4 regions of the Pseudomonas sp. DCB_BI genome follow, and region 2 is predicted to be linked to each of the others. Evidence: predicted binding sites of a transcription regulator. Region 2 holds the regulator's gene; each other region holds the start of a gene.
The links. Region 2 encodes sigma-54, which starts transcription at its own class of promoters, with help from an activator protein. Its sites were predicted from a motif close to ANTGGCATNNANNTTGCTNT; they were not measured.

Region 1: a site for sigma-54 is predicted at 1,188-1,207, ahead of glnA (type I glutamate--ammonia ligase). Genes of this name have one in related genera too.
Region 3: a site for sigma-54 is predicted at 2,716-2,735, ahead of nirB (nitrite reductase large subunit NirB). Genes of this name have one in related genera too.
Region 4: a site for sigma-54 is predicted at 1,949-1,968, ahead of flhA (flagellar biosynthesis protein FlhA). Genes of this name have one in related genera too.

What each region holds. Positions count from the first base shown of each region.
Region 1 covers NZ_JAPFCG010000003.1:277,483-283,075, reverse strand. Annotated here, with positions in the region: gene thiI (tRNA uracil 4-sulfurtransferase ThiI) at 1-879, opposite strand, end outside; gene glnA (type I glutamate--ammonia ligase) at 1,305-2,711, shown strand; gene glnL (nitrogen regulation protein NR(II)) at 3,075-4,160, shown strand; gene ntrC (nitrogen regulation protein NR(I)) at 4,157-5,593, shown strand.
Region 2 covers NZ_JAPFCG010000001.1:150,108-155,700, forward strand. Annotated here, with positions in the region: gene lptA (lipopolysaccharide transport periplasmic protein LptA) at 1-422, shown strand, start outside; gene lptB (LPS export ABC transporter ATP-binding protein) at 423-1,148, shown strand; gene OO258_RS00695 (RNA polymerase factor sigma-54) at 1,325-2,818, shown strand; gene hpf (ribosome hibernation-promoting factor, HPF/YfiA family) at 2,898-3,206, shown strand; gene ptsN (PTS IIA-like nitrogen regulatory protein PtsN) at 3,219-3,683, shown strand; gene rapZ (RNase adapter RapZ) at 3,686-4,540, shown strand; gene OO258_RS00715 (HPr family phosphocarrier protein) at 4,559-4,831, shown strand; gene OO258_RS00720 (ZIP family metal transporter) at 4,936-5,593, opposite strand, start outside.
Region 3 covers NZ_JAPFCG010000013.1:63,071-68,663, forward strand. Annotated here, with positions in the region: gene OO258_RS15535 (bifunctional nitrate reductase/sulfite reductase flavoprotein subunit alpha) at 1-2,557, shown strand, start outside; gene nirB (nitrite reductase large subunit NirB) at 2,860-5,412, shown strand; gene nirD (nitrite reductase small subunit NirD) at 5,412-5,593, shown strand, end outside.
Region 4 covers NZ_JAPFCG010000002.1:330,352-335,944, forward strand. Annotated here, with positions in the region: gene fliR (flagellar biosynthetic protein FliR) at 1-447, shown strand, start outside; gene flhB (flagellar biosynthesis protein FlhB) at 450-1,592, shown strand; gene flhA (flagellar biosynthesis protein FlhA) at 2,022-4,151, shown strand; gene flhF (flagellar biosynthesis protein FlhF) at 4,163-5,470, shown strand; gene fleN (flagellar synthesis regulator FleN) at 5,564-5,593, shown strand, end outside.

The DNA.
Region 1 (5,593 bases), on a different contig from region 2:
GGAAATCGCTTCGCCGGTCACCAGCGCGTCGATCTGCAGGCGGTCGGCCATATGGGCGGCGCCCCGCAGCATCATGCGCTTGAGGGTCACGCCCATGTAACTGTTGTCGACCTTGTTGAGGATTTCACCAACCACTTCTTCGAACGGTACGCTGATGAACAGTACCCGCTGGCTGCTGCCGTACTTTTTCCACAGGTAGTGGGCCACTTCCATCACGCCCAGCTCGTGGGCACGGCCGCCGAGGTTGAAGAAGCAGAAGTGGGTCATGAGGCCACGGCGCATCATCTGGTAGGCCGCGACGGTAGAGTCGAAGCCGCCGGACATCAGCACCAGGGTCTGCTCAAGGGCACCCAGCGGGTATCCGCCGATGCCGTTGTGCTGGTTGTGAATCACGTACAGGCGCTGGTCGCGGATCTCGATGCGCACCATCACTTCGGGGTTTTTCAGCTCGATGCCGGCGGCACCGCACTGCTGGCGCAGCTGGCTGCCGACGTAACGGTCGACGTCCATCGAGGTGAAATCGTGGTGGCCACCGCGCTTGCAGCGCACGGCGAAGTGCTTGCCGGCCAGCAGGTGGCCGAAGTGGTGCTTGCACTTGGCGACGATGTCGTCGAAGTCACCCAGCGGGTATTCCTCTACCTGCAGGAAATGGGTGATACCCGGGGTGCAGGTAAGGCGTTCGATCATCTCGCGCTGCACTTTCTCGTCTTCGACGCGGGTGACCACTTCGAGATTGTCCCAGACACCATCGACCGCGAGCTCAGGGTCGAGATCCTTGAGCACGTTGCGGATGTTCTTGCCGAGCTGACGGATGAAGCGCTTGCGCACCGGCCGGCTCTTGATGGTGATTTCTGGGAAGACTTTGACGATAAGTTTCATTGGTTAACAGCGCGCGCCTGGCCTGCCGAAAAATGAGGGGCGCGAATTATAGCGGAAATTGCTCAGGATTTGACCAACTTTTGATCAGAAGCTTTCAGATAAATGCACAGCCGGATTTTGTGGTGCCCGTGAGATCGCGCGCCGTCCGCGCGGCGCGCGATCTCACGGGCACCACAAAAAACCAAGGCGCGCACCCTATTGGTGCATCACCGCCAAATACCGCATCTTAAAGGTGCACTTTCCCAGCCTGCCCCACCGCCAAATGCCCGCAAACGCCTTCTTTTATCCCGCCCTCGCCATTTTCGGGCACTGGCATGCAATTTGCTCCCTTGTGAGGCAGGTAAGCTTGGCCGACTATCCGCGCCCGGCAACACCCTTTTTCCAGGGCAGCGGCCCACCGCGCTCTAGACCATCCGGAGGACAACATGTCGAAGTCGGTTCAACTCATCAAAGATCATGACGTCAAGTGGATTGATCTGCGTTTCACGGACACCAAAGGCATTCAGCACCACGTGACCATGCCGTCGCGTGATGCGCTGGACGAAGACTTCTTCGAAGTCGGCAAAATGTTCGACGGTTCCTCCATCTCTGGCTGGAAAGGCATCGAAGCTTCCGACATGATCCTGATGCCGGTCGACGAGACCGCCGTTCTGGACCCGTTCACCGAAGAACCAACCCTGATCATCACCTGCGACATCGTCGACCCGTCGAGCATGCAGGGCTACGATCGCGACCCACGCGCCATCGCCAAGCGCGCTGAAGAGTATCTGAAGAGCACCGGCATCGGTGACACCGTATTCGCCGGCCCAGAGCCAGAGTTCTTCATCTTCGACGAAGTGAAGTTCCACTCGGATATCTCCGGCTCGATGTTCAAGATCTTCTCCGAGCAAGGCTCGTGGATGACTGGCGCTGACGTGGAAGGCGGCAACAAAGGCCACCGTCCAGGCGTGAAAGGCGGCTACTTCCCAGTTCCACCGTTCGACCACGACCACGAAATCCGTACTGCCATGTGCAACGCTCTGGAAGAAATGGGCCAGACCGTTGAAGTTCACCACCACGAAGTGGCGACTGCCGGCCAGAACGAAATCGGCGTCAAGTTCAACACCCTGGTGAAGAAGGCAGACGAAGTACAGGCCCTGAAGTACGTCGTGCACAACGTTGCCGACGCTTACGGCCGTACCGCTACCTTCATGCCGAAGCCACTGTACGGTGACAACGGCTCGGGCATGCACGTACACATGTCGATCTGGAAAGACGGCAAGAACACCTTCTCGGGTGAAGGCTATGCCGGCCTGTCCGACACCGCCCTGTACTTCATCGGCGGTATCATCAAGCACGGTAAGGCCCTGAACGGCTTCACCAACCCGTCGACCAACTCGTACAAGCGTCTGGTACCAGGCTTCGAAGCCCCGGTAATGCTGGCCTACTCGGCCCGCAACCGTTCCGCCTCGATCCGTATTCCATACGTCGGCAGCCCTAAAGCCCGCCGTATCGAAGCACGCTTCCCAGACCCATCGGCCAACCCGTACCTGGCCTTCGCGGCCCTGCTGATGGCTGGCCTGGACGGCATCCAGAACAAGATCCACCCAGGCGACGCGGCCGACAAGAACCTGTACGACCTGCCGCCAGAAGAAGCCAAGAACATCCCGCAAGTGTGCGGCAGCCTGAAAGAAGCTCTGGAAGAGCTGGATAAAGGCCGTGCGTTCCTGACCAAGGGCGGCGTGTTCTCCGATGACTTCATCGACGCCTTCATCGAACTGAAGAGCGAAGAAGAAATCAAGGTCCGTACCTTCGTACACCCGCTGGAATACGAGCTGTACTACAGCTGCTGATCTGACCGGCACCCCGCGCCGGTAACATGATCGAACGGCCTCCCTCGGGAGGCCGTTTTCGTTTGTGCGCCCCATGCCCATGCACTGCAACCCGCCCGCCGCGCTATGCTCTAACTTGGTGCACAATTTAGCGCCATGCCCTGAATTGCTCCCCAATCTGGTTCAAGTTAAACGTTTCACCAAGGGTTTCTGATCCGAATTTGCGCAGATACAGGCCTTTCTGGGCAAATCCCGCTTCTTTTCGGAGCTTTGGTTTGTTTCTTGCATTTTCTTCTGCAGAGTCTCGCATCAGCGGACCCAACCCGTGTCCGGCCCTGGCCAAAGCAGTGCCAGGCAAGCGCCAAAAGAGGTCAACGCCGCCCTATGACCATCAGCGATGCACAGCACCGTCTGCTTCTGGACAACCTGACCACCGCCACTTTGCTGCTCAATGCCGAGCTGCGCCTGGAGTACATGAACCCGGCCGCAGAAATGCTGCTGGCGGTCAGTGGCCAGCGCAGCCATGGGCAGTTCATCAGCGAACTGTTCACCGAGTCGACCGAAGCGCTCAGCTCGCTGCGCCAGGCGGTAGAGCAGGCGCACCCGTTCACCAAGCGTGAAGCGCAGCTCACTTCGCTGACCGGGCAGACCATCACTGTCGACTACGCGGTAACGCCGATCCTGCATCAGGGCCAGACCCTGCTGCTGCTGGAGGTACACCCGCGTGATCGGCTACTGCGCATCACCAAGGAAGAGGCCCAGCTGAGCAAGCAGGAAACCACCAAGATGCTGGTGCGCGGCCTGGCCCACGAAATCAAGAACCCCCTCGGTGGCATCCGTGGCGCGGCCCAGCTGCTGGCCCGCGAGCTGCCCGAGGACGGCCTGCGCGACTACACCAACGTGATCATCGAAGAGGCCGACCGCCTGCGTAACCTGGTCGACCGCATGCTCGGTTCGAACAAACTGCCGTCGCTGGCCATGACCAACATCCACGAGGTGCTGGAGCGGGTCTGCAGCTTGGTCGAAGCCGAGAGCCAGGGCTGCATCACTTTGGTGCGCGACTACGACCCAAGCCTGCCGGACGTGCTGATCGACCGCGAGCAGATGATCCAGGCGGTACTGAACATCGTGCGCAATGCCATGCAGGCAATCAGTTCTCAAAACGAACTGCGCCTGGGCCGCATCACACTGCGCAGCCGTGCCTTGCGCCAGTTCACCATCGGCCACGTGCGCCATCGCCTGGTCGCCCGCGTTGAAATCATCGACAACGGCCCGGGCATCCCGCCGGAACTGCAGGACACCCTCTTCTATCCCATGGTCAGCGGTCGCCCGGACGGTACCGGGCTGGGCCTGGCCATTACCCAGAACATCATCAGCCAGCACCAGGGCCTGATCGAGTGTGAAAGCCACGCCGGGCACACTGCCTTCTCGATCTACCTGCCCCTGGAACAAGGAGCCACCGCCTCATGAGCCGAAGTGAAACCGTATGGATCGTCGACGATGATCGCTCCATCCGCTGGGTCCTGGAAAAAGCCCTGCAACAGGAAGGCATGACCACCCAGAGCTTCGACAGCGCAGACGGTGTAATGGGCCGCCTGGCGCGCCAGCAGCCGGACGTGATCATTTCCGACATTCGCATGCCGGGCGCCAGCGGCCTCGACCTGCTGGCGCAGATTCGCGAACAGCACCCGCGCCTGCCGGTGATCATCATGACCGCGCATTCCGACTTGGACAGTGCGGTGGCCTCGTACCAGGGCGGCGCCTTCGAGTATCTGCCCAAGCCGTTCGATGTCGACGAGGCAGTGTCGCTGGTCAAGCGCGCCAACCAGCACGCCCAGGAGCAACAAGGCCTGGATGTACCGCAGAGCCTGGCCCGCACCCCGGAAATCATCGGTGAAGCCCCTGCAATGCAGGAGGTGTTCCGCGCCATCGGTCGCCTCAGCCACTCCAATATCACTGTATTGATCAACGGCGAGTCCGGTACCGGTAAAGAGCTGGTGGCCCACGCACTGCACCGCCATAGCCCGCGTGCGGCATCGCCGTTCATTGCGCTGAACATGGCCGCCATCCCCAAGGACTTGATGGAGTCCGAGTTGTTCGGCCATGAGAAAGGGGCCTTCACCGGGGCTGCCAACCTGCGCCGCGGCCGTTTCGAGCAGGCGGACGGCGGTACGCTGTTCCTCGACGAAATCGGTGACATGCCTGCCGACACCCAGACCCGTCTTCTGCGGGTGCTGGCCGATGGCGAGTTCTACCGCGTGGGCGGCCACGTGCCGGTCAAAGTCGATGTGCGCATCATCGCCGCCACCCACCAGAACCTGGAATCGCTGGTGCAGGCCGGCAAGTTCCGCGAGGACTTGTTCCACCGCCTGAACGTCATCCGCATTCATATCCCGCGCCTGGCCGACCGCCGCGAAGACATCCCCGCCCTGGCCCGTCACTTCCTCGCCCGTGCCGCCCAGGAATTGTCAGTCGAACCGAAGATTCTCAAGCCGGAGACCGAGGAGTTCATCCGCAACCTGCCATGGCCGGGCAACGTGCGGCAGATGGAGAACACCTGCCGCTGGATCACGGTGATGGCTTCCAGCCGCGAAGTACTGATCGGTGACTTGCCGCCCGAACTGCTGAACCTGCCGCAGGACGCTGCGCCCGTGACCAACTGGGAGCAGGCCCTGCGCCAGTGGGCCGACCAGGCGTTGGCGCGCGGCCAGACCAACCTGCTGGACAGCGCAGTGCCGAGCTTTGAGCGGATCATGATCGAGACGGCACTCAAGCACACCGCCGGTCGCCGTCGCGATGCGGCACTGTTGCTGGGTTGGGGGCGCAATACCCTGACGCGCAAGATCAAGGAGCTGGGGATGAATGTGGCCGGGGGGGATGATGAGGAAGGTGATGACCACTGA
Region 2 (5,593 bases):
TCCAGGCCGATAATGCCCACCTGGATGACAAGCAAGGCGTGGCCACCTACACCGGCGATGTGATCATCACCCAGGGTTCGATGATGATCAAAGGCAACACCGTGACCATCACTCGCTCCGCCTCTGGCGATATCGACGTGGTGACCTCGGTGGGCAACCTGGCCTACTTCGAGCAGCAGCAGAGCGCGGCCAAGCCGGACAAGATGAAAGGCTGGGGCGTAACCATCCAGTACCAGTCGCAAAAAGACCTGGTGATCCTTACCGATCGCGCCAAGGTCGAAAACGAAGGCAACACCACCGAGGGCGAGAAAATCGTCTACAACACCCAGACCCAGGTGGCGACCGCCGGTCGTGGTGGCAACGTGACCTCACCGCGTCAGCGTATCGACATGGTGATCCAGCCCAAGAAGAAGGCCGAGTAAATGGCAACCCTCAAAGCCCAGCACCTGGCCAAGAGCTACAAGGGGCGACAGGTGGTACGTGACGTCAGCCTGTCAATCGACAGCGGCCAGATCGTCGGCCTGCTCGGCCCCAACGGCGCCGGCAAGACCACCTGCTTCTACATGATCGTCGGGCTGGTCCAGGCCGAACAGGGCCGGGTGCTGATCGATAGCCTCGATGTCAGCCATCAGCCCATGCACGGCCGTGCCCGCGCCGGCATCGGCTACCTGCCGCAGGAAGCGTCGATTTTCCGCAAGCTGTCGGTGGCCGATAACATCATGGCCATCCTCGAGACCCGCAAGGACCTCGACCGCGACGGCCGGCGCAAAGAGCTGGAAAGCCTGCTGCAGGAGTTCCACATCAGCCATATCCGCGACAACCTCGGCATGAGCCTGTCCGGCGGTGAACGCCGACGCGTCGAGATTGCCCGTGCACTGGCGACCGCGCCCAAATTCATCTTGCTGGACGAACCCTTTGCCGGTGTCGACCCGATCTCGGTCGGCGACATCAAGCAGATCATCCACCACCTCAAGGCCAAGGGCATCGGTGTACTGATCACCGACCACAACGTGCGCGAGACACTGGATATCTGCGAAACCGCCTATATCGTCAACGATGGCCGGCTGATCGCTGAAGGCGACGCCGAAACCATCCTGGCCAACGATCTGGTCAAAGAGGTTTACCTGGGCCACGAGTTCCGCCTCTGACCCTGGCACAGGCCTGGAGTACTGGCTAATAGCCCCGAGACCCGGGTTAAAGTTGTTACGGTACTCTAGGCAAACGCTACAATTTAAGGCATAAAACTTGCTTGATCTGGCGCCCCGGCGCCCTCGTGTAGTGGATGGCGCATGCGCGCCGGCGAACAAGGTATTAAGCCCCAGCCATGAAACCATCGCTCGTCCTAAAAATGGGCCAGCAACTGACGATGACACCGCAGTTGCAACAGGCCATCCGCCTGCTCCAGCTATCCACCCTGGACCTCCAACAGGAAATCCAGGAAGCGCTGGAGTCGAACCCGATGCTCGAACGTCAGGAAGACGGCGACGACTTCGACAATAGCGACCCGATGGCGGACAACGCCGAGAACAAGCCGGCCGCCGAAGTCCAGGACAACAGCTTCCAGGAAAGCACCGTGAGTGCCGACAACCTGGAAGACGGTGAGTGGAGCGAGCGTATCCCCAACGAGCTTCCGGTCGACACCGCCTGGGAAGACATCTACCAGACCAGTGCCAGCAGCCTGCCGAGCAACGATGACGACGAGTGGGACTTCACCACCCGCACATCGGCCGGCGAAAGCTTGCAAAGCCACCTGCTGTGGCAACTGAACCTGGCCCCGATGTCCGACACCGACCGGCTGATCGCCGTGACCCTGATCGACAGTATCAACGGCCAGGGCTACCTGGAAGACACCCTCGAGGAGATCTGCGCGGGCTTCGACCCGGAGCTGGATATCGAGCTGGACGAGGTCGAAGCGGTGCTTCACCGCATCCAGCAGTTTGAACCGGCCGGCGTCGGCGCGCGTAACCTGGGCGAATGCCTGCTGCTGCAACTGCGCCAGCTGCCCGCCAACACCCCGTGGATGAGCGAAGCCAAGCGCCTGGTCACCGACTTCATCGATCTGCTCGGCAGCCGTGACTACAGCCAGCTGATGCGGCGCATGAAAATCAAGGAAGACGAGCTGCGCCAGGTGATCGAGCTGGTGCAAAGTCTCAACCCGCGCCCCGGTTCGCAGATCGAGTCCAGCGAACCCGAATACGTGGTACCTGATGTGATCGTGCGCAAGGACAGCGATCGCTGGCTGGTCGAGCTGAACCAGGAAGCCATCCCGCGCCTGCGCGTCAACCCGCAGTACGCCGGCTTCGTGCGACGAGCCGACACCAGCGCAGATAACACGTTCATGCGCAACCAGCTGCAGGAAGCGCGCTGGTTCATCAAGAGCCTGCAAAGCCGCAACGAAACCCTGATGAAGGTGGCCACGCAAATCGTCGAGCACCAGCGTGGCTTCCTCGACCACGGCGACGAGGCCATGAAGCCGTTGGTGCTGCATGACATCGCCGAGGCAGTGGGCATGCACGAGTCGACGATTTCGCGGGTTACCACGCAGAAATACATGCATACCCCGCGTGGCATCTACGAACTGAAATACTTTTTCTCCAGCCACGTGAGCACCGCAGAAGGCGGAGAATGCTCGTCCACAGCGATCCGCGCGATCATCAAGAAACTGGTTGCGGCGGAAAATCAGAAAAAGCCATTGAGTGACAGCAAGATCGCTGGTTTACTGGAGGCACAAGGCATCCAGGTAGCCCGTCGCACCGTCGCCAAGTACCGCGAGTCCCTCGGCATCGCACCGTCGAGCGAGCGCAAGCGACTGATGTAGCCCCTGGGATGTGCCACAGCGTTTGTGGGGCAGGTGCAATACCTGCCTCTTTATGCACGGGCAACAAAGGAGAAGCTGTATGCAAGTCAATATCAGTGGACAGCATGTAGAAGTCACCCAGCCACTGCGCGATTACGTGCTTGAAAAGCTCGCCCGCGTGGAAAGTCACTTCGACAAGATCACCAACGTGCAGGTCATCATGAAGGTCGAGAAGCTGCAACAGAAGGTCGAGGCGACCCTGCAGATTCCCGGCGGTGAAGTGGTAGCCAACGCCGAACACGAAGACATGTATGCAGCGATCGACGCCTTGGCCGACAAGCTCGACCGCCAACTGAAAAAACACAAGGAAAAACAGCAAAGCTTGCTGCAAGGTGCAGCTGCCCGCTGATCCCCCTCATCCATGATCCGACTTGAAACCATCCTGACCCCCGGCCGTTCGCTTGTGAACGTGCCGGGCGGCAGCAAGAAGCGCGCCCTGGAAAAGGTCGCCACTGTCATCGCCGGCCAAGTACCCGAACTGGAGATGCAAGACGTCTTCGAAAAACTGGTCGCCCGGGAAAAACTCGGTTCGACCGGTTTTGGCAACGGCATTGCCATCCCGCACTGCCGCCTTGAAGGATGCTCCGCCCCGGTCAGCGCCCTGCTGCACCTGGAAGCCCCAATCGATTACGACGCCATTGATGGCGCGCCGGTGGACCTGCTGTTTGTCCTGCTGGTGCCTGAGGCCGCCACCGATGCGCATCTGGAACTGCTGCGCCAGATCGCCAGCATGCTCGATCGCAAGGAGGTCCGCGATCGCCTGCGTGCGGCCACCAGCAGTGAGGCCCTGTTCCAGGTTGTCCTGGACGTACAGAACGAGCATTGACCATGCGCTTGATCATTGTCAGCGGCCGCTCCGGCTCCGGCAAGAGCACCGCCCTCGATGTCCTGGAAGACAACGGTTTCTACTGCATTGACAACCTGCCTGCCGGGCTGCTGCCGCAGTTGGCGGAAAATGCACTGATCAACACTGAACTGCTGCAACCCAAGGTGGCCGTATCGATCGATGCGCGCAACCTGCCCAGCCACCTGACGCGCTTCCCGGAGCTGCTTGAAGACGCGCGTGCCCGGCACATCCAGTGCGACGTGCTGTATCTGGATGCCGACGAAGACATACTGCTCAAGCGCTTCTCGGAAACCCGCCGGCGCCATCCGTTGACCAACGCCAACCGCTCGCTCGCCGAAGCGATCCGCGTAGAAAGCGAGTTACTGGGGCCGATCGCCGACCTGGCCGACCTCAAGATCGACACCACCAACCTGAACCTGTACCAGTTGCGTGACTCGATCAAGCTGCGCCTGCTCAACCAGCCCGAGCCTGGCACTGCGTTTCTGGTCGAGTCGTTCGGCTTCAAGCGCGGCATGCCGGTCGACGCTGACCTGGTGTTCGATGTGCGTTGCCTGCCCAACCCGTACTGGAAGCCCGAATTGCGCGAGCATTCCGGCCTCGATCAACCGGTTATCGATTACCTGGCCGCACAGCCGGATGTCGAAGACATGTATAACGATATCTCCAGCTACCTGCTCAAGTGGTTGCCACGCTTTGCCGCCAGCAACCGAGCCTACGTCACCATTGCCATTGGCTGCACTGGCGGTCACCACCGTTCGGTATACATCACCGAGCGCCTTGGTCAACAGTTGCAACAGTCCCTGAAAAACGTCCAGGTCCGCCACCGCGACCTCTAGCCCAAGGATCCACCCTACATGCCCGCCCGCGAAATCACCATCATCAACAAGTTGGGTCTGCATGCCCGGGCGGCAGCCAAGTTCGTCGGCGTGGCCGGCCGCTTCCCTTGCACAGTAAGGGTAGGCCGCGCGCCGGACAAACTGGTGGATGGCAAGAGCATCATGGCGGTGATGATGCTGGCGGCTGGCAAAGGTACCCAGGTGCACCTGCACACCGAGGGTGAGCAGGACACCGATGCCATGGATGCGCTGGTCGAGTTGATCAACAACTTCTTCGACGAAGGCGAATAACCCGCAGTTTACCTGTACTGCTCAGGATCGCCGGGGGCCGCTGTGCGCCCCAATCGCGACGCGAAGCCGCCCCCCACAGGCATCCCGATTGTCCTGACGACCGATCAGGACATCGCGGTATCCATCACCATCATCAGGCAGAAGCCAACACATAGCCCCAGGCTCGCCAAGCGATGATGGCCGTTGCTGCGCGACTCCGGGATGATCTCCTGAGTCACTACCAGCAGCATCGCCCCCGCCGCGCAGGCCAGGCCCAGCGGCAGTAGCAGTTCGGCAATGTTCACCAGCCAGGCACAGATCACTGCGGCCACCGGCTCGACCAAGCCTGACGCGGCGCCGATCAGGAAGGCCCTGAAGCGCGACATGCCCGCCCCGGCCAGCACCAGCGCAATGACCAACCCCTCAGGCACATCCTGCAAGGCAATGCCCATGGCCAGGCTGTCGGCATCGGCCATGCCACCACCGGCCGACACACCGATAGCCATGCCTTCGGGGATGTTGTGCGCGATGATGGCAATGACAAACAGCCAGATACGCGCAGCAATCACCGGCTGGTTGCCGGTGCCGACCAGCGCCTCGGGCGAAGCGCCAGAGACCTTGAGGTCAACCAGAAACAGGCACAGCGCACCGAACAACAAGCCAAAGCTGATCAGGCCACCCGCCCCCCAAGGGCTGAAACCGATGGACTGGGCGGCGCCCAGCCCTGGGATGATCAGGGAAAACGCGGTGGCTGCCAGCATCACGCCAGCGCCGAAGCCCAGC
Region 3 (5,593 bases), on a different contig from region 2:
CATGGGTTATGGCGACGCTTTCGACTACCCCGACGCCGAAGCCGTGTACGAGGAAATCCGCCGCTTTCATAACCCGGCCACGGGCTATGACCTGCGCGGCATCGGTTATGCCGAACTGCGCCAGCAACCGCACCAGTGGCCCAGCGCACCGGGCCGCGAACACGCCCGCAGTCCGCTGCGCTACATCAACGATGGCAGCAGCCAGGCGTTACTGCTCGATGCCCAAGGTGAGCGCCCAGCGCTGGCCTTCCCGACGGCCAGTGGCAAGGCGCGCTTCTTCGCGCGGCCTTGGTTACCTGCCGCTGAATTGCCGGATGAGACCTTCCCCATGGTGCTGAACACCGGCCGCGTGCAGCACCAGTGGCACACCCTGACCAAGACCAGCAAGGTGCCGGCGCTGAACAAGCTGGAGCCAGGCCCCTTCGTTGAAGTGCATCCAGAAGATGCGGCCCGGTTGGGTCTGGCCGAAAAAGACCAGGTGGCCATTCGCTCGCGCCGCGGCCAAGCCGTGCTGCCGGTGCGCGTCAGTGATCGGGTGATGCCTGGCAACTGCTTTGCACCTTTTCATTGGAACGACCTGATCGGCGATCAGCTGGCAATCAATGCCGTGACCTGTGACGCCGTCGACCCGCTGTCGTTGCAACCCGCCTTCAAGCACTGCGCCGTGGCCCTGGAGCGGGTCGCCGGTGAGCGCATCGATGCCCTGGACCTGAATACTGCTACGCCGGAGCCCGCCAGCATGCCGACTGCCACCCTGTCCCGCCTGCTTGGCCTGGACACATTGCCGGCCCCGGTGCTGGCCGACGAAGAACGCCATTACCTGCAAGGTTTTCTGTTGGGCCTGGACCAGGCGCGCGCCGAGGGGGTGCCCAGCCTGCCGGCCACTGCACCGCTGGTCGCCCACCACCGGCTGTTTGTCGACGGGCTGCTGGCCGGGCTGTTCGCCCAGCCTGCGGCACTGCCCGGCGCAGCCTTGCCCGCCCCAAGGCACCACGTGCTGTGGGCCTCGCAGACGGGCAATGGTGAACTGCTGGCTGAGCGCTGTGCGGAGCGCTTGCGCAGTGCTGGCCTCGACGTGCAGCTCAGCTGTATGGAGGCGGTCACCCCGCGCCAATTGCAGGGTGCTGCCAGCGTAGTGTTGATTGCCAGCACCTTTGGTGACGGCGATGCTCCCGACAGCGCGGCGACGTTCTGGCAGGCGTTGCAGGCCGAGGAGGGCGGCCATTGCGCCGAACTGCCCTATGCCGTGCTGGCCCTGGGCGACTCCAGCTACGACCAGTTCTGCGGCTTTGGACGTAAGCTTGACCAGCGTCTGGCCGAGCTGGGTGGGCGGCGCCTGTTGCAACGGGTGGACTGCGAGCCGGACTTCGACCAAGCCTTCGCCGGCTGGCTCGACGCGTTGCTGCCCACGCTGGCCAGCGCGGCGCCGCAGCAGGCGCCTGAATTTGCGCCCGTGGCAGCCTTCAGCAAGCAGCAGCCCTGGGCTGCCAGCCTACTGGAAAACCGCCTGCTCAACGGCCCCGGTGCCAGCAAGGAAACCCGCCAGCTGGTCTTCGACCTGAAGGGCAGCGGCTTGACCTACGCCGCCGGTGACGCCTTGGGCGTTTGGCCGCGCAACTGCCCGGCGCTGGTCAATGAACTGCTGGCACTGATACAGCTTGATGGCCAGGCCATGGTCGAGCTGAAAGGCCAGCCCGCCATGCCTCTGGCCGAAGCCCTGCAGGCGCATCTTGAAATCGCCAAGGTCACCCCGCAGCAGCTGCAGGTGTTCGCCCGCAGCGCACCTGACCTGCAACGGCTGCTGCAACCCGAGTGCAAGGCTGAACTGCAGGACTGGTTGTGGGGACGGCAACTGGTCGATGTGCTGCGCGCCTTCCCTCAGCAACTGCCCCTGGCCAGCTGGCTCGACCTGCTCAAGCCGTTGCAGCCACGGCTCTACTCGATCAGTTCCAGCCCGCTGGTGAACCCGGATCAGGTGCACCTCACGGTATCCACGGTGCGTTACGGGGTACGCAAAGGGGTGTGCTCAAGCTTCCTTGCCGACCGTGCGCAGGCGCTGAAAGTGGCGATTTTTCCGCAGGCGACGAAGCACTTTCGCCTGCCGGAGGACGACAGCCTGCCGGTGATCATGGTCGGCCCTGGCACCGGTATTGCGCCGTTCCGCGCCTTCCTGGAAGAACGTGAGGCACGGGGGGCCACAGGCGGTAACTGGCTGTTCTTTGGCGAGCAGTACGCCGCCACCGACTTTTATTACCGGGACCAGTTGCAGGCTTGGGAAAAAGCAGGCCACTTGCGGCTCGATACGGCGTTCTCGCGCGACCAGGCGCAAAAGGTCTATGTGCAGCAACGCATGCTCGAGCAGGGCGCGCAGCTGTGGCAGTGGTTGGAGGCGGGGGCGTATTTCTATGTCTGTGGCGATGCGCAGCGCATGGCGAAGGATGTGGATGCGGCGTTGCGCGCAATCGTGGCTGAGCATGGCGGGATGGATGCAGTGCAGGCGGCTGCATATGTCGAACGTTTGAGCAAGGCCAAACGTTATCGCCGGGATGTGTATTGAGTGCACCGGGATGGGCTGAGGTGCACTGTGAATGTGCATGCCTGCGGGGGCTTCTTCGCGGGTGAACCCGCTCTCACAGGCACCGTGCAAGCCTGAAGACCGATGCAAACCCTTGTGGGAGCGGGTTCACCCGCGAAGAGACCGATACAGGTAAAGCAACTGGCACAGTCCCTGCTTTATCTTCGATACAACAAGCCCCGCTGATCAACGGCGATCAACCCAGGGGCACACCGTGATGAATACAGGCAAAGGCGCCTGGAGCTTCGGCTCCAGGCGCTTTTTTTTTGATCGAGGATCGGCTTATGAAGGCAACAGCGAGCAGCGGGCAACGAGAGCGACTGGTCATCGTCGGCAACGGCATGGTCGGCCACCATTGCGTCGAACAACTGGTCAGCCGCGGCGCCCTGCAGCGCTTCGAAGTGAGGGTGTTCGGCGAAGAACGCCAACGCGCCTACGACCGCGTGCACCTGTCCGAATACTTCGGCGGCAGCTGTGCCGAAACCCTGGCCCTGTGTGAACACGATTTCTACACCACCAGCGGTGTGCACCTGCACCTCGGTGAGGCGGTGCTGGAAATCGATCGCGAACGCTGTGAGGTGGTCACTGCCGAAGGCCGCTATGGCTACGACCAGCTGGTGCTGGCCACCGGCTCCTACCCCTTCGTGCCGCCGATCGAAGGCTCCAGCGGTAACGCCCGCCTGGTCTACCGCACGCTGGACGACCTCGATGGCATTCGGGCGGCTGCAGCCAGTGCCCGCCGTGGCGTGGTGGTCGGCGGTGGCCTGCTTGGCCTGGAAGCGGCCAACGCCCTCAAGTCATTGGGCCTGGAGGCCCACGTGGTGGAGTTTGCCCCACGGCTGATGCCGGTGCAGCTGGACGCCGAGGGCGGTGCTGCGCTCAAGGCGCAGATCGAAGCGTTGGGTGTGGGGGTGCACCTGTCACGCGCGACCCAGTCGATCAGCGAAGGCGAGGCCTACCGTTACCGCATGAACTTCGACGGCGGCGAGCACCTGGAAACCGACCTGATCGTATTCTCTGCCGGTATCCGCCCGCAGGACGCCCTGGGCCGTGCCTGCGGCCTTGATATCGCCACACGCGGTGGCGTGGTGATCGATAACCACTGCCGCAGCAGCGACCCGCGCATCTTTGCCATCGGCGAGTGCGCTTCGTGGAACGGCAGCGTGTTCGGCCTGGTCGCGCCAGGCTACAGCATGGCGCGCAATCTGGCGGCCTTGCTGATGGGCGAGGCGGCAGTGGCCTTCACCGGTGCAGACATGTCGACCAAGCTCAAGCTGCTGGGCGTGGATGTTGGCTCGATCGGCGATGCCCATGGTGCCACGCCGGGTTCGCGCAGCTACCGCTTCATCGACGAAGCCAACAGTGCCTACCGCCGGCTGGTGGTGGATGCCAGCGGCAAGCACGTGCTCGGCGCGGTGCTGGTCGGAGACAACAGCTATTACGACGCCCTGCTGCAGTACGCCCAGAACGGCATCGCCCTGCCGGCCGACCCGGCAGCGCTGATCCTGCCGCAAGGCAGCGGCGCGCCGGCCTTGGGTGCTGATGCGCTGCCCGACAGCGCGACCATCTGCTCCTGCCACAACGTCAGCAAGGGCGCGGTATGCGCCGCAATTGACAACGGCTGCAGCGACCTGGCCGCCGTCAAAGGTTGCACCAAGGCCGCGACCGGTTGTGGCGGTTGCGCGGCCCTGCTCAAGCAGGTCTTCGAGCACGAACTGAGCGCCCGCGGTGTGGCAGTGGACAAGAGCCTGTGCGAGCACTTCGCCTACACCCGTCAGGAGCTGTACGGGCTGGTGCGGGTAGAAGGCATCCGCACGTTCAGCGAGCTGCTCGAACGTCATGGCAAAGGCCACACAGGCTGTGACATCTGCAAGCCGGCGGTGGGCAATATCCTCGCTTCATGCTGGAACCAGCCGATCATGGACCCGGCGCTGGTACCGCTGCAGGACACCAACGACACGTTCATGGCCAACATGCAGAAAAACGGTACCTACTCGGTGGTGCCACGCATCCCGGGGGGTGAAATCACCCCGGACAAGCTCATCGTCATCGGCCAGGTCGCCAAGAAATACGACCTGTACACCAAGATCACCGGCGGCCAGCGCATCGACCTGTTCGGTGCCCAGTTGCACGAGCTGCCGCTGATCTGGGGCGAACTGATCGAGGCCGGCTTCGAAACCGGCCATGCCTACGGCAAGTCGACCCGTACGGTGAAATCGTGCGTGGGTAGCACCTGGTGCCGTTACGGCGTACAAGACAGCGTCGCCATGGCCCTGCGCCTGGAAGATCGCTACAAGGGCCTGCGCAGCCCGCACAAGCTCAAGTTCGCGGTGTCTGGGTGCACCCGCGAGTGTGCCGAGGCGCAAAGCAAGGACATTGGCGTCATCGCTACCGACAAGGGTTGGAACCTGTACGTGTGCGGTAACGGCGGCATGCGCCCGCGGCATGCCGAACTGTTCGCCACCGACCTTGACGACGAAACGCTGGTACGCCTGATCGACCGCGTCCTGATGTTCTACATCCGTACGGCCGACAAGTTGCAGCGCACCTCGGTGTGGCGCGAGAACCTTGAAGGCGGCCTGGACTACCTGAAGCAGGTCGTGATCGACGACAGCCTGGGGCTGGCCAGCGAGCTGGAAAGCCAGATGCAGCATGTGGTCGACCAGTATGAATGCGAATGGGCCAACGCCCTCAACGACCCCGAGAAGCTCAAGCGCTTCCGTACCTTTGTCAACGATCGCCGCGCTGACCCGGACGTGCACTTCGTGCGTGAACGCGAACAACGCCGGCCAGCGGCGCCGCTGCACCTGATCCCAACTGTCGAGGAGGCTGTCTGATGAACCTGGCCAATGCTGCTGTGAACACTCAAGAAAACTGGCAGGCGGTATGCCAGGCGCACGATCTGGTGGCCGACTCCGGGGTGGTGGTGTGGCTCGACGGCGCCCAGGTGGCGCTGTTCTACCTGCCTGGTCAGGCTCAGCCGCTGTATGCGGTGGACAACCGCGACCCACGCTCCGG
Region 4 (5,593 bases), on a different contig from region 2:
TTCGCCTCGATGGTTGACCCCGCCAACGGGGTCAACGTCGCGGTGATCAGCCAGTTCATGACCATGCTGGTGAGTGTGTTGTTCCTGTTGATGAACGGCCATCTGGTGGTGTTCGAGGTGCTGACCGAGAGCTTTACCACCTTGCCGGTGGGAAGTGCGCTGGTGGTCAACCACTTCTGGGAGCTGGCCGGGCGCATGGGCTGGGTGTTTGGTGCTGGCCTGCTGTTGATTCTGCCGGTGATTGCCTCGCTGCTGGTGGTGAACATTGCCTTTGGCGTGATGACCCGCGCAGCGCCACAGCTGAACATTTTTTCCATCGGCTTCCCGCTGACCTTGGTCATGGGCATGTTCGTCTTCTGGGTCGGCCTGGCCGATGTACTCTCTCACTACCAGGCATTGGCCAGCGAAACGCTGCAATGGCTGCGTGAGCTGGCGGGGGCGCGCTGAACATGGCAGAAAGCGAGAGCGGCCAGGACAAGACAGAAGACCCCACCGACAAACGTAAGCGCGACAGCCGCGAAAAGGGCGAGGTTGCGCGTTCCAAGGAGCTGAACACGGTGGCGGTGACCCTGGCCGGCGCCGGTAGCCTGCTGGCGTTCGGCGGCCATCTGGCCGAGACCATGTTGGCCATGATGCGCATGAACTTCAGCCTGACCCGTGAAATGATCGTAGACGAGCGGGCCATGGGGGCCTTCCTGCTGGCCTCGGGCAAGATGGCGATCTGGGCGGTGCAGCCGGTCTTGATTCTGCTTTTCGTGATTTCCTTCGTGGCACCCATCGCCCTTAGTGGCTTCCTGTTTTCCGGCAGCCTGCTGCAACCCAAGTTCAGCCGCATGAACCCGTTGTCGGGGATAAAGCGCATGTTCTCGATGAACAGCGTGACGGAGCTGCTCAAGGCGCTGGCGAAGTTTTTCGTCATCCTGATCGTGGCGGTGGTGGTGCTGTCCAGTGACCGTCAGGCCTTGCTGTCGATTGCCAACGAGCCGCTGGAGCAGGCGATCATCCACAGCCTTCAGGTGGTGGGCTGGAGCGCGTTGTGGATGTCGGCCGGGTTGCTGCTGATCGCCGCGGCAGACGTGCCGTTCCAGCTGTACCAGACGCACAAGAAACTGAAGATGACCAAGCAGGAAGTGCGTGACGAGTACAAGGACAGCGAGGGTAAGCCCGAGGTCAAACAGCGGATTCGCCAGTTGCAGCGCGAAGTGTCGCAGCGGCGGATGATGGCGGCGGTGCCGCAGGCCGATGTGATCATCACCAACCCGACGCACTATGCGGTGGCCTTGCAGTACGACCCGGAAAATGGCGGGGCGGCGCCGTTGCTGTTGGCCAAGGGTACTGACTTCACGGCCCTGAAGATTCGCGAAATTGCGGTAGAACACAAGATCCAGATCCTCGAGTCGCCGGCGCTGGCGCGGGCGATCTACTACTCCACCGAGATCGAGCAGGAAATCCCGGCCGGCTTGTACCTGGCGGTGGCGCAGGTGCTGGCCTATGTGTTCCAGATCCGTCAGTACCGTGCCGGCAAGGGCAAGCGGCCGGAGCCATTGAAAGACGACCTGCCGATCCCGCCGGATTTGCGCCGCGACAGTTGATTGGTGGTAGGTGGCGGGTATTTGCCTTGAGGTTTTTGTTGGCCATGAGATCGAGCGCCGCCCGCGCGGCGCTTCGCGGGGCAAGCCCGCTCCCACATCTGTTTCGGGACAGGTACTCCTGTTCCCTTGGTACGCGCACCCTGGGTGCATGGCTGGAGATTGATGAAAAAGCGGCGGCGCACCCTTAAATATCGAAGGGAACAAACAAGGCGGCCAGCGGCAATCTCACTGGAGTGACTGGCCCGAAACAGACAGTGGGAGCGGGCTTGCCCCGCGAAGCGCCGCGCGGGCGGTGCTCGATCTTACAGGCGCCAAAAACCACAAGGCGAACACCCTGATTCACCCCAAACCACAAAGTTGGAAAGCTTCTTGCAATGCCAGCCGCAGGCACCCCCTGGGCGTCAAAGTTTTGCATCAAGAGGACTCGCGGTGGATCGCACTCAGTTAATCAGCAACGCCCGTAACAACCTGGCCGGGCTCGGCCGGGGCAACCTGGGCGTGCCGCTGTTACTGCTGGTGATGTTGGCAATGATGATGTTGCCGATACCGCCGTTCCTGCTCGACGTGTTCTTCACCTTCAACATCGCCCTGTCGATCGTGGTGCTGCTGGTCTGCGTGTACGCCCTGCGCCCGCTGGACTTTGCCGCGTTTCCCACCATCCTGCTGGTGGCCACGCTGCTGCGCCTGGCCCTGAACGTGGCATCAACCCGCGTGGTCATGCTGCATGGCCAGGAGGGCCACGGCGCTGCCGGTAAAGTGATCCAGGCCTTCGGCGAGGTGGTGATCGGCGGCAACTATGTGGTCGGTGCGGTGGTGTTCGCCATCCTCATGATCATCAACTTCGTGGTAGTGACCAAGGGCGCCGGGCGTATTTCCGAAGTGAGCGCGCGCTTCACCCTCGATGCCATGCCCGGTAAGCAGATGGCCATCGACGCCGACCTCAACGCCGGCTTGATCGACCAGGCGCAGGCCAAGCACCGCCGTGCCGAGGTGGCCCAGGAGGCCGAGTTCTACGGGTCGATGGACGGTGCCAGCAAGTTCGTCCGCGGTGACGCCATCGCCGGCCTGCTGATCCTGTTCATCAACCTGATCGGTGGCATGCTGATCGGCATGCTGCAACACGGCATGAGCTTCGGCGATGCTGGCAGGGTGTACGCCTTGCTGACCATCGGTGACGGTTTGGTGGCGCAATTGCCATCACTGCTGCTGTCCACCGCCGCGGCGATCATGGTCACCCGTGCCTCGGGCTCCGAGGACATGGGCAAGCTGATCAACCGGCAGATGTTCGACTCGCCCAAGGCGCTGGCGGTGTCGGGTGCGCTGATGATCGTCATGGGCCTGGTACCCGGCATGCCGCACGTGGCGTTCATCAGCCTCGGCCTGCTGGCCGGTGGCGGCGCCTACCTGGTGTGGAAGAAGCAACAACAGGTCAAGGTCAAGGCCCAGGAAGAGGCGCAGCGCCAGCAGGACCTGCTGCCCTCGCCACAGCGCGCGCTGGAAACCAAGGAGCTGGGCTGGGACGACGTGACCCCGATCGACATGATCGGCCTTGAAGTTGGCTACCGGCTGATCCCGCTGGTCGACCGCAACCAGGGTGGTCAACTGCTGGCGCGGATCAAGGGTGTGCGCAAGAAGCTGTCACAGGACCTTGGCTTCCTCATGCCTACCGTGCATATTCGCGACAACCTCGACCTGCAGCCCAGTGCTTACCGCCTGACGCTGATGGGGGTGATCCTGGCTGAAGCCGAGATCTACCCGGACCGCGAACTGGCGATCAACCCGGGGCAGGTGTTCGGCACCCTCAACGGCATAGCCGCGCGCGACCCGGCGTTTGGCCTGGAGGCGGTGTGGATCGACGTCGGTCAGCGCTCGCAGGCCCAGTCGCTGGGCTACACGGTGGTCGACGCCAGTACCGTAGTGGCTACTCACCTTAACCAGATCCTGCAGAAGCACTGCCACGAGCTGATCGGCCACGAGGAAGTCCAGCAACTGCTGCAGGTGCTGGCCAAGGCATCGCCGAAGCTGGCAGAAGAGCTGGTGCCGGGTGTCATTTCCTTGTCGGGCCTGCTCAAGGTCTTGCAAGCCCTGTTGTCGGAACAGGTGCCAGTGCGCGATATTCGCAGTATTGCCGAGGCCATCGCGAACAACGCAGGCAAGAGTCAAGATACCGCCGCGCTGGTGGCGCTGGTGCGCGTCGGATTGTGTCGCGCCATCGTGCAAAGCATTGTCGGCATTGAGTCCGAGCTCCCAGTGATCACCCTGGAGCCAAGGTTGGAACAGATTTTGCTCAATAGTCTGCAGAGGGCCGGGCAGGGTCAGGAAGATGGTGTTCTTCTTGAGCCTAGCATGGCCGAGAAGCTGCAACGCTCGCTGATCGAAGCGGCCCAGCGCCAGGAGATGCAGGGCCAGCCGGCCATCCTGCTGGTCGCCGGCCCGATCCGCGCCATGTTGTCGCGTTTCGGTCGCCTGGCTGTACCGAATTTGCATGTTCTGGCGTATCAGGAAATACCGGACAACAAGCAAGTCACCATCGTTGCCACCGTGGGCCCTAACGGCTGAGGTAGTGGATAATGCAAGTTAAGCGATTTTTCGCCGCCGATATGCGTCAGGCCATGAAGCTGGTCCGGGACGAGCTGGGCGCCGATGCCGCGATCATTGGCAACCGCCGCATTGCCGGTGGTGTCGAACTGACGGCCGCGCTGGACTACAAGCTGTCCGCCCTGGCCCCGCGGGTGCCCAACGCTGAGCTGGAAGAGGAGCTGCGCAAGACCCACACGCGCATCGCCACTGTCCAGGCCGAGCTGGACCACCGTCAGGACAGCAGCGACAACAACCGCCAATTGTTCGCCGGCCAGTCGCTGACCGCCGCCGAGCCGTTGATCGAGCCGCACGTCGAGACCCCCGAAGCGCCGGCTGCAGCAACGGCTGCACCGGTCGACCCGCGCCTGTTCGATGCCATGCGTTCCGAGCTGTCGGGCCTGCGCGAACTGCTGGAAGTGCAACTGGGCTCGCTGGCCTGGAATCAGCTGCAGGGCAGCAAGCCGCAGCAGGCCAACCTGTGGCGCCGCTTGCAGCGCATCGGCCTTTCCGGGCCGATTGCCCGCGAGCTGCTGGAGCTGACCGCCGAGATCGAGGAGCCCCGCCAGGGCTGGCGGATGCTGTTGGCCCACCTGGCGCGGATGATCGAAATACCGGAGATCGAGCCGATCGAAGAGGGCGGCGTGATTGCCATGGTCGGCCCGGCCGGCATGGGCAAGACCACCACCCTGGCCAAGCTGGCTGCGCGCTACGTGCTCAAGTACGGCGCGCACAACCTGGCGCTGGTGAGCATGGACAGCTTTCGCATCGGTGCCCAGGAGCAGCTCAAGACCCTGGGCCGCATCCTCAATGTGCCGGTGACCTACGTCGACCCGGGCCAGTCGCTGGCGGCCGCGCTGGAGCCGCTGCTGCGCAAGCGCGTCGTGCTGATCGATACCGCCGGCCTGCAGGCCAGCGACCCAGCTCTGCGCATGCAGCTGGAAACCTTGGCCGGGCGTGGCATTGCCGCGAAGAACTATCTGGTGCTGGCCACCACCAGCCAGAAGCAGGTGCTGACCGCCGCCTACCACAGCTACAAGCGCTGTGGCCTGGCCGGCTGCATCCTGACCAAACTCGATGAAACGGCAAGCCTTGGCGATGTGCTGAGCCTTGCCATCAGTCATGAATTGCCCGTGGCTTACCTTACCGACGGCCCGCGCATTCCTGACGACCTGCACCTGCCGCGGGGCCACCAGCTGGTCAGCCGGGCGGTGAACGTGCAGCAGCAGGACGAGCCCAGCGAAGAGGCCATGGCCGACATGTTCGCTGATCTCTACCACAACCCACGGCGAGCGGGTTGACCATGAAGTGTGTGCAAAGTAGCTATGCCAAGGGGTACGCAGAATTGCCCTACGTGTGGCCTGAGTCCCAGCGAGACAAGGTAAAGAACAGACATGGGTAGCATGCATCCCGTACAGGTGATC